DNA from 2 places in the Peribacillus sp. NPDC097284 genome. Region 2 is predicted to be linked to the other one. Evidence: riboswitches for the same ligand, from Rfam matches in the RefSeq annotation. Region 2 holds a riboswitch; the other holds the start of a gene.
The links. A riboswitch is a leader RNA that binds a small molecule or an ion and turns the genes downstream of it on or off. The one in region 2 is predicted to bind S-adenosylmethionine.

Region 1 (4,371 bases), on a different contig from region 2:
TTCGACCAACTCCTAACGGGATGAGACCGATGCCATGAACCGTCGAGATACGCTTCGGTTTATGGCTCTTTCTATTTTCTTCTTCAACCGGTGCGATGTCCAGCTTGCCTCTATAAAGAAGGTAAGTGGAATCGTTTAGACGTGTATTTATCCTGAGTAAAGTGGATGAAATGAATCCTGGCCATCATCAGATACCGCAGATTCTAGATTTAAAAGTTGAAGTACCCTTGAATTAGCCTCCTCATCAAAAGAAGCAGCCAGAGCTAAACGCCTGACTGCTTCTTTTATTTGGTTTCCTTTTATTCAAAATGCAAGGTATAGTCGTCTGCTTTAATCCATTTTAATTTCTTTGAGAAAACGTAGATTAGTACAAGGTTCAACACAATCGGAAGAATGAAGAAAATGATGACCATGATGGATATGTTACTGAAAATCCATCCGCCTTCCGCCAGTTTCATGTAGTTCAAGGGACCGACCAATCCCGATAAACCAAATCCAGCACTATACGGGGTCCCTTGTATGTTTAACAAACCTGCCAACGCACCAAGAATAGCGGACGTGATTAACATGGGAAACGCAATTTTCGGTTTCATGAAGAAATTCCTCATTTGAATCTTAGGGGAACCCAACACATGGGCTAAAGCCGTCCCTAATGAATTCGCTTTGTAGCTTGCAATGGCTAGGCCCACACCAGCTGCCACGATTCCTAGGTTGGCCGCACCAGATCCTATACCTGAGAGCATAATGACCGTCGCCACCCCAACCGTTGAAATGGGAGATAAGATAATGAGACAGAATATAACGGAAATAATGGCTCCCATCAAAATGGGCTGCAATGACGTCACGTTAGCGATGCCGACTCCTAATAGTCCCGTAGCGGATTTTACGTATGGCAGAATTAAGTATCCAATCATTCCTGGTACCAAGATACTTAAAGTCGGCATCAAAAGAATCGCATACGCCTTTAATCTATCGCCAATTAGTTGCAGGAACAATACGGTCAATGCCGCGGTAATTCCAGTATTGATTACAACGCCAATCCCATTAAGGGCAAACAAACCATCAGCCGTTTTCTGGATGGCGCCACTTCCGACCATGGCCGCGATCCCGATACTGGCCGTTTGAATGGATGATAGCTTGAACGAAATCCCGACCATCACCCCAATCATGACAGGTAACAAGCTCATCACGAAAACGGTGATATCGAATATATGCTGTAACACGGGAAAATGTGGAATCAATAGTTTAAGTATTTCCCCTAACAAAGCATTCGGAATTAATGAAACGACAATCCCTATGCTCATCCCCGTTAATAATTTATTAAAAAAATCTCTCATCTGAATAATCCCCTATCTCGCTGTAATGTACACAATTATAAGAAATATTCTGACAATAGTCAAAGGATTTTTTTAATACTTCACCGCGAAAGTGTATAAAAGTATTTAAACTAAGAGAAACTCACTTTCTAATAACGCTTATATTCTAAATTATCTGTTTTCTATTGACCTTTACTAATACTACCTGTATAGTCGTAATTAATTGAATAGTTCATTTTCTTATCCAGAGAGGTGGAGGGACTGGCCCTTTGATACCTCAGCAACAGACTTTACTGTACTGTGCTAATTCCAGAAGTGTTCAACTTGAAGATAAGAAGAGAATATAAGCATTGCTGATTATACCTCTTCTTTTTTTAAAGAAGAGGTTTTTATATTTTAATAAGGAAAGTAGGAATCTACCATGTCTATCACTTTAACGAAAGCTCCATTCAAAGCCGACCACGTAGGAAGTCTATTAAGACCAGAAAGTATACATCTGGCAAGAAAGCAACGGAAAGAAGGAATCATTACCGCAGAACAATTACGCGACGTTGAAACGAAGGAAATCAAGCGTATCGTCGATAAGCAAATAGAAATCGGTTTAGAGGCAGTGACTGATGGGGAATTCAGACGCACCTGGTGGCACTTTGACTTCTTGGAACATTTAAATGGAATCGAAGGGTATGTCACGGAAAAAGGCCTCACCTTTGATGGAATTGAAACAGAACGTTATAACGTTCGGAATACAGGAAAAATTTCTTTCAACCCAGATCACCCCTTTATTAAAGACTTTATTGAGTTTAATGAAATCGTGGACGGACGGGCTGTGGCGAAACAAACCATCCCTAGCCCCAATCAATTATTTGCGGTAGGGGTCCATAATGAAGAAATCTATCCTGACATCGAAGACTATGCAAAAGATATTATCAAAGCCTATCAAGATGCTTTACAAGCCTTTTACGATGCCGGTGTACGTTATTTACAATTAGATGATGTATACATAGCCAGGCTTTCCGCTCCGGACTTCCAGTTCAAAGAGGGGAATTATACAAGGGAACAATTAATCGATTTAGCATTGCGCGTGATTAATGGGACGTTGGAGGGAAAACCAGAGGATTTGGTTGTCACGACTCACCTTTGTCGTGGAAATTACCAATCGACTTGGGCTTTTGAAGGCAGCTATGCCCGTATCGCCCCAACTCTATTGGCCAAGGAAAATGTAGATGGATTTTTCTTGGAATACGATGATCATCGTTCAGGGGATTTTAAACCATTAGAACACATTCCAAATGACGGCGCACAAGTCGTTCTTGGTGTGGTTACTTCGAAGAATGGCGAACTTGAAGATAAAGAAACCGTTAAATCACGTATTAAAGAAGCGGGACAATTCGTGCCACATGAACACTTGTGCTTAAGCCCTCAATGCGGATTCGCTTCCACACATCTTGGCAACAAGCTAACGGAAGATCAGCAATGGGAAAAGTTAAAGTTCGTTGTGGATGTCGCCAAAGAAGTCTGGGGATAAGAACAAAAAGGGACGAGCCTATGCTCGTCCCTTTATTCAACAACATCGATCGTCCTCATCCTCTTTCTTCCCTACTACATCATCTGTCACCTTATCATCGAGCTGGTTCTTCAATGTCAATTCTGCCGCCTTTCCATCACTTGGCGACCCATCGGAAAAATACATCGGAAATAAGGAAAAGAACATAATATAGAAAGAGAAATATATGAATTGATACCAGAGGACCGATTTCTCCAAGATCCCCTGATAAACCAAACTATATATCAACAACATGCTAATTAGGTTAAAGAGGGCTCCCCCTAGATAAATCAAACTATTCGTGAACTTATTATCATATTTTAATCCCTTGAACTCACAATGCCCATTCCAAAAGTAGTATTTTCTCACTTCTATATTGCAAAAGGAGAAAATCTTATCTCCACATCCGATCTTGATTTTTTTCTCCGTACCGCCAAATAGCGTGACAAAGAATAGATGCCCACCTAAATGAATGAGCGTGACAACCGGTAAAATCAGAAAAAAGGAAAAGAGAAATTTAGTGATATCAGACAAACCGAACATGCCAATCATCCCCCTTATTTGAGCTTGGTGTATACAGACAAGTCCTTATTCGAAGGATGATACTCTCTTACCCGGTGTGGATACGTTATAACTAGTAAATATTCACATGTCTTAAGGGACTCCCCCTTTAACCCACAAAAAAACCGGCAGATCATCTGCCGGTCCATCCGTTGCTATCGCTCCAATTCAAGAGTGCCAAAGACCTCATCATTACTTTGTCCCGGCTTCATCCCAACATGTTTATACTCTGGAGTGAAGACCGATGTTTTGATGGGACAAGCCATCTGCCTCTGCATATTTCCTTCTCCATCAGGCACTTCGACTATCATGCCACGTGCTTGCAGTTGCGGGTGATTGGTCGCTTCAGAAAAAGTCAGCACCGGTTCGACACAAGCCTCGAACTCTTCGAATATGCCCTGCCATTCTTCAAATGTCTTTTCAAGAAATGCATGCTTGATGATCCTTTTGAATTGGATGCTACTTTCCGCATCTTGCTTCATGCTTAACTCGAACAGTTCAGGCTGTCCGATTGCTTCACATAACACTTCACGGAATGATGGCTCCAAGCTTCCAACCGAGAAGTAACGGCCGTCTTTCGTTTCATAAAAATCATAAAATGTTCCGCCATTCAATACCAACTTTTCCGGTTCAAGCTCCAATCCACCCTGTAAATGTAGGGGGGCAGATATCGCATTCAAAGCAAAGCTGCAATCGGTCATGCTAATATCGATGAACTGACCTTCACCCGTCCGCTCCCGGTAGATGACTGCCGACAAAATCCCGATGACAGCATGCATGGAGCCTCCTGCAAGGTCGGCTATTTGTGTTCCATTTTTTGCAGGTCCTCCTTTTTGCGTACCTGAGTAACCGGACAACCCCGCTATCGAAATATAGTTGATATCATGACCTGGACGATTCTTGTAGGGACCAGTCTGACCAAAGCCAGTAAGCGAACAGTAAATCAACTTT
Region 2 (4,371 bases):
CTTCAAATACGGCCGCAATTTGATCGGTGATCACAGGGAGATCGATGGGCTGTACAGATCGAACTTCCAAGGTATTCTGTGCCGTAACGGCGGTGATAACAGACATGCCATAAACCCGATGGGCCGAAAATGTTTTTAAATCAGCTTGGATGCCGGCTCCGCCCCCAGAGTCAGATCCGGCGATCGTTAGTGCCCTTTTCATAAAAAAACCCCTTCATATAATGATTTTTTAAGAGAACTTTCAATAAAAGAAAGCCTATAATTGCGCCCGTTAAAGAACTAAGAAGAAAAGCTGGCAGAAAACCAAAAAGTGCCGCTTTTTTTCCCAATAATAAAAGCGCGATCGGATAACAGGCGATGGATCCGAGAATGCCTGTCCCCACTATTTCTCCCAAGCAGGCGTGTCCCATCCTTCTTGTTTTTTGGTAGAGGAAGGCCGCCAGCAGGGCACCAACCATGCTGCCCGGAAATGCAAAAATGGAACCTGTACCTGTCATGTTCCTGATAAGGGATACTAAAAAGGCCTGGGTCACAGCAAAAAGCGGCCCCAACATAACGGCTGTCATGACGTTGGTTACATGTTGAATAGGAAACACCTTCGCAAAACCAACAGGGATGTAAACGAATGAGCTAGTCAGGGTAGTGATGGCCGTGAACAAGCTAGTCAACGTCATTTTCCGTAACGAGTTACCAGTATCTAGCATTCAAAGAGGCCAATCCTGTTCGTTGTGAACCATGTCCCAAAATAAATATTCATATCGGGAGGTCATTAAAAAGTGTTTCTCTAATCTTTTCAATTCCCTTTCAGGCATATCTTCCGTCAGTTCGTCTAACAGCTTGGCCAACCATTTGTGCGCATCTGCGAATTCGGGGGATGCATACGATTGAATCCAAGCGATATAACGATTTGTTTCTAGTGCTGTACCATTTTGTTCTTTTAATATCGAGCCAATTTCATAGTAATCCCAGGCACAAGGAAGTAAGCAGGCAATAAGATCGGCTAGAGTTCCATGTTGGGCGGCATTAAGCATATAACCTGTATAGGCAAGGGTAGTAGGGGTTGGTTCGGTATTTTCCAATTCCTCAGAACTAATTCCGAATTCCTTGCAGTAGCTCCTATGCAAATCCATTTCTACCTGTAGAGTCTCATTTAAAATACCAGCAAATTTGGTCATGATCTCAAGGTTAGTGGCCTTGATGCTCCCTAAGGCAAAAAGCTTGGCATAATCGATAAGATAGATATAGTCCTGCTTTAAGTAATAGGCGAATTTTTTTTCTGATAGTGTCCCGTCTCCAATTGCTTGAACGAAAGGATGAGTATGATTCTTTTTCCAAATTTCTTTTGAACGTTCGTGAAGTCTAGCACTGAAAGTTTTCATTTGGGTTTTCGTCATGATTTTTCCCCCTTATAATTCATTCACATACAAAGGAGGGGAGTGTCCAAAAATGAAGAACAGCCGCTTTCATATAGAAAGCGGCTGTTCTAGGAATGTACGAATCCCTTTTTCAACCTGCTTTCCTCCGCTGGTATGACCAGATCAGGTACAAAGGGTTTGATTCTCAGCCTATTAATGGCTCCCCTAGCAGTTTATTATTCAATTAAACGAAAAACCCGTTCCTGAAAACGGAACGGGCCAGATGGATGAAGTCAAATATACGACGACGATATCATCCACTTTCCTCCGCCGGCATCACCCGGATCAGGTTCAAAGGGTCCGGAACATCATTCCATCTCAGTCTTATAGAAGACTCCCCTAGTGGTATTTCGTATGTGATTATTGTCATCATATCAGATAAAAAGGAAATTGCAACCTTTGAATTCAATAGAATTTTATGAGTATTTTGTGGCGTGAAAGGGGTAGTAGGATAAAATCCCCATTGGCAAATGGAGCATCCCTAACCCACGGTCAATTGGAGGGAAATATTGTTATTAGCAAAATAGGGATATGGTCTTACCTTGTGCTAAAAGGGCACACGGAAAAATAATATAAAAATTAAAAATTATTTGAATGCAATTGACTTATCCTTGCAAGTGGGATAAAATCATGTCAAAATCATTTATATTCTGTATTCTTATCCAGAGAGGTGGAGGGACTTGGCCCTATGAAACCTCGGCAACAGACCCATCGGGGAACTGTGCTTCTTCCAACAAGCAATCGCTTGGAAGATAAGAAGAGACGAACGGACCTCTGTCGACCTCTTCTTGGATTAGAAGGGGTTTTTATTTTTGTCAAATAGGGTTTAAGAATCCCTACAACAGGTATATATATTTTGGCTTTAGCAAAGCCTATAAGATTAGGGGCATTATATGTGGAAAATATGAATAAAAGGAAAGGGGCCATTCATATGGCAGAGTTTTTCGAGAAAAAAGAACAGAGGAGAGCATTGTTGATAGAAGAACTATTATCAAATGGTGTATACAAAACCTCTGATGAAAAGCATCTCTATGATGCTCCATTAAAAGCTCTTGAAGATGAATATAAGATTGTTATAGATAAATCAGGTAATGAGTCACCTCCAGAGTGCATGACTTAGTTAACCTATAGTGAACAATCAAAGAGAAAAAGCATTTGCTGTGTAAAGGCAAATGCTTTTTCTCTTTGAACTGACATAAAAAGTACAAAACAGAAAAATATAATGGGTATTTTGTCACATTTCACTAGTGAAATAACATATTTAAAACATGTAAAATGATTGATTTCGCCTAGTGCTTTGGTTATGATAAATATGTAAAATAATTGAAAAATAGGAAGTGGTTATATTGCAGCCTCCTCACATAACAACAGTTGAAAAAATTGAAGAAAAACGAAAAGAAATGATCATGTTAGCAAAAAATTATGGTTTGACAAGCAGGATGACCATTCAAGCAAGTCAAGAGTTGGATTCTTTATTGAATGCGGTCACACATATAAAATTCCTGGGAGTTTGTCGCGAATAATCAGTACATCCCACCAGACCATTCAAATCCAGGCAATCGCCTGTTGCAATGGAAGTCATGTAGTGACACGTTTACCAAGAATGACCAAATCGCGTTCCACTCCATCGAGTTCTGCTATTTTCGGTAAATGCGCCCATTTTTCAAAACCAAATTTTGAAAAAAGCTTAATACTTGGTGCATTGTGTGCGAAAATAAATCCAAGAAGTGTCTTAATCCCTATCTTCGGACTCACCTCTATAGCCTTTTGGATTGAAAGTTGTCCAATTCCTTTCCCACGGAACTCCTCATCTATATAGATGCTAATTTCAGCGGTAAAATCATATGCGGGTCTACCATAAAAAGATTGAAAACTCATCCATCCAGCTGTTTTTCCATCATGTATGATCATATATAATGGCCGTTTGAGAATATGATGTTCTTCAAACCATTTGAGCCGTGATTCTACTGTAACTGGTTCTGTATCCGCAGTAACCATCCTCGAAGGTACTGTAGAATTGTAAATTTCAATAATTTTAGGCAAATCCTCAAATACTGCTTCCCTGAATTCTGTAAACTCCTTCATCATTAAGCTCCAATCCATTTATTATGGCATTCCAATCACCAGTACAGGTGCATCATGCAATTTAATTTTAATTAAGTTATTCAAATGTTAGGCTTGTCCTCTTTTTGGGTATTTAAAAATAAAATACTTCCTAGTGAATACAAAAGGAGAAGCAAAACAAATGAAGAAAATCGTTGGCTTATTTTTTATTGTACTTGTTATTTGTTTAGTTGCCTATGCGTTTCAGGCAGTAGATGCGAAAAACGATCAAAGAGTCATGGCATTTGGAGATTCTTTGACTTATGGAAAGGGCGATAAAGAAGGGGAAGGATATATTGATGACTTGAAACATAAAACGAATGATTCCGATTCAGAAAAAGTCCAATTCTGGAATTATGGTATTAAAGGTCAGGAAACGGACGGTGTCATTAAACAGCTCGAAGATCTTGAGATTAACACAAAATTGGATAAGGCTGACACATTTATCGTCTATATCGGAATCAATGATTTAATTAACAGTAATGGTGGAAACTTAAAAAAAATCAATGATCAAAAGATAAATGATGAAAAGAAAGAGTATGTACAACATTTAGATAAAATTCTTTCTGAGCTTCTAAAGAAAAATAATAAAGCTGATATCTTGGTGATAGGGTTATATAACCCCAATAAAGACGACTTGAAATTAGAAAACCATATTAGTGATTATAATCATTCGATTCAAAAGATGGTGGACAAGGATAGTAGACTAAAGTATATCCCTACCAACGATTTATTCGAAAACAAAGATAAAAAAGCATACTTCAGTGATGAAATTCATCCAAATGAAGAAGGCTATCAGCTTATAACCAATCGAATCTTAGATAAATATGATTTTAAATAAGAACGATAAAAG

Region 1: linked by a shared signal. The riboswitch ahead of ACIQXU_RS12705 (5-methyltetrahydropteroyltriglutamate--homocysteine S-methyltransferase) and the one ahead of ACIQXU_RS06260 (Fur-regulated basic protein FbpA) in region 2 are both predicted to bind S-adenosylmethionine.

What each region holds. Positions count from the first base shown of each region.
Region 1 covers NZ_JBIWCZ010000006.1:8,024-12,394, forward strand. The annotation lists gene ACIQXU_RS12695 (outer membrane protein assembly factor BamD) at 1-16, shown strand, start outside; gene ACIQXU_RS12700 (PTS sugar transporter subunit IIC) at 300-1,337, opposite strand; SAM riboswitch class I at 1,554-1,653, shown strand; gene ACIQXU_RS12705 (5-methyltetrahydropteroyltriglutamate--homocysteine S-methyltransferase) at 1,738-2,841, shown strand; gene ACIQXU_RS12710 (hypothetical protein) at 2,878-3,402, opposite strand; gene ACIQXU_RS12715 (CaiB/BaiF CoA transferase family protein) at 3,576-4,371, opposite strand, start outside.
Region 2 covers NZ_JBIWCZ010000002.1:104,528-108,898, forward strand. The annotation lists gene thiD (bifunctional hydroxymethylpyrimidine kinase/phosphomethylpyrimidine kinase) at 1-202, opposite strand, end outside; gene thiW (energy coupling factor transporter S component ThiW) at 171-704, opposite strand; gene tenA (thiaminase II) at 705-1,394, opposite strand; TPP riboswitch at 1,500-1,592, opposite strand; TPP riboswitch at 1,661-1,766, opposite strand; SAM riboswitch class I at 2,071-2,174, shown strand; gene ACIQXU_RS06260 (Fur-regulated basic protein FbpA) at 2,272-2,535, shown strand; gene ACIQXU_RS06265 (Spo0E family sporulation regulatory protein-aspartic acid phosphatase) at 2,753-2,938, shown strand; gene ACIQXU_RS06270 (GNAT family N-acetyltransferase) at 2,994-3,503, opposite strand; gene ACIQXU_RS06275 (DUF459 domain-containing protein) at 3,661-4,359, shown strand.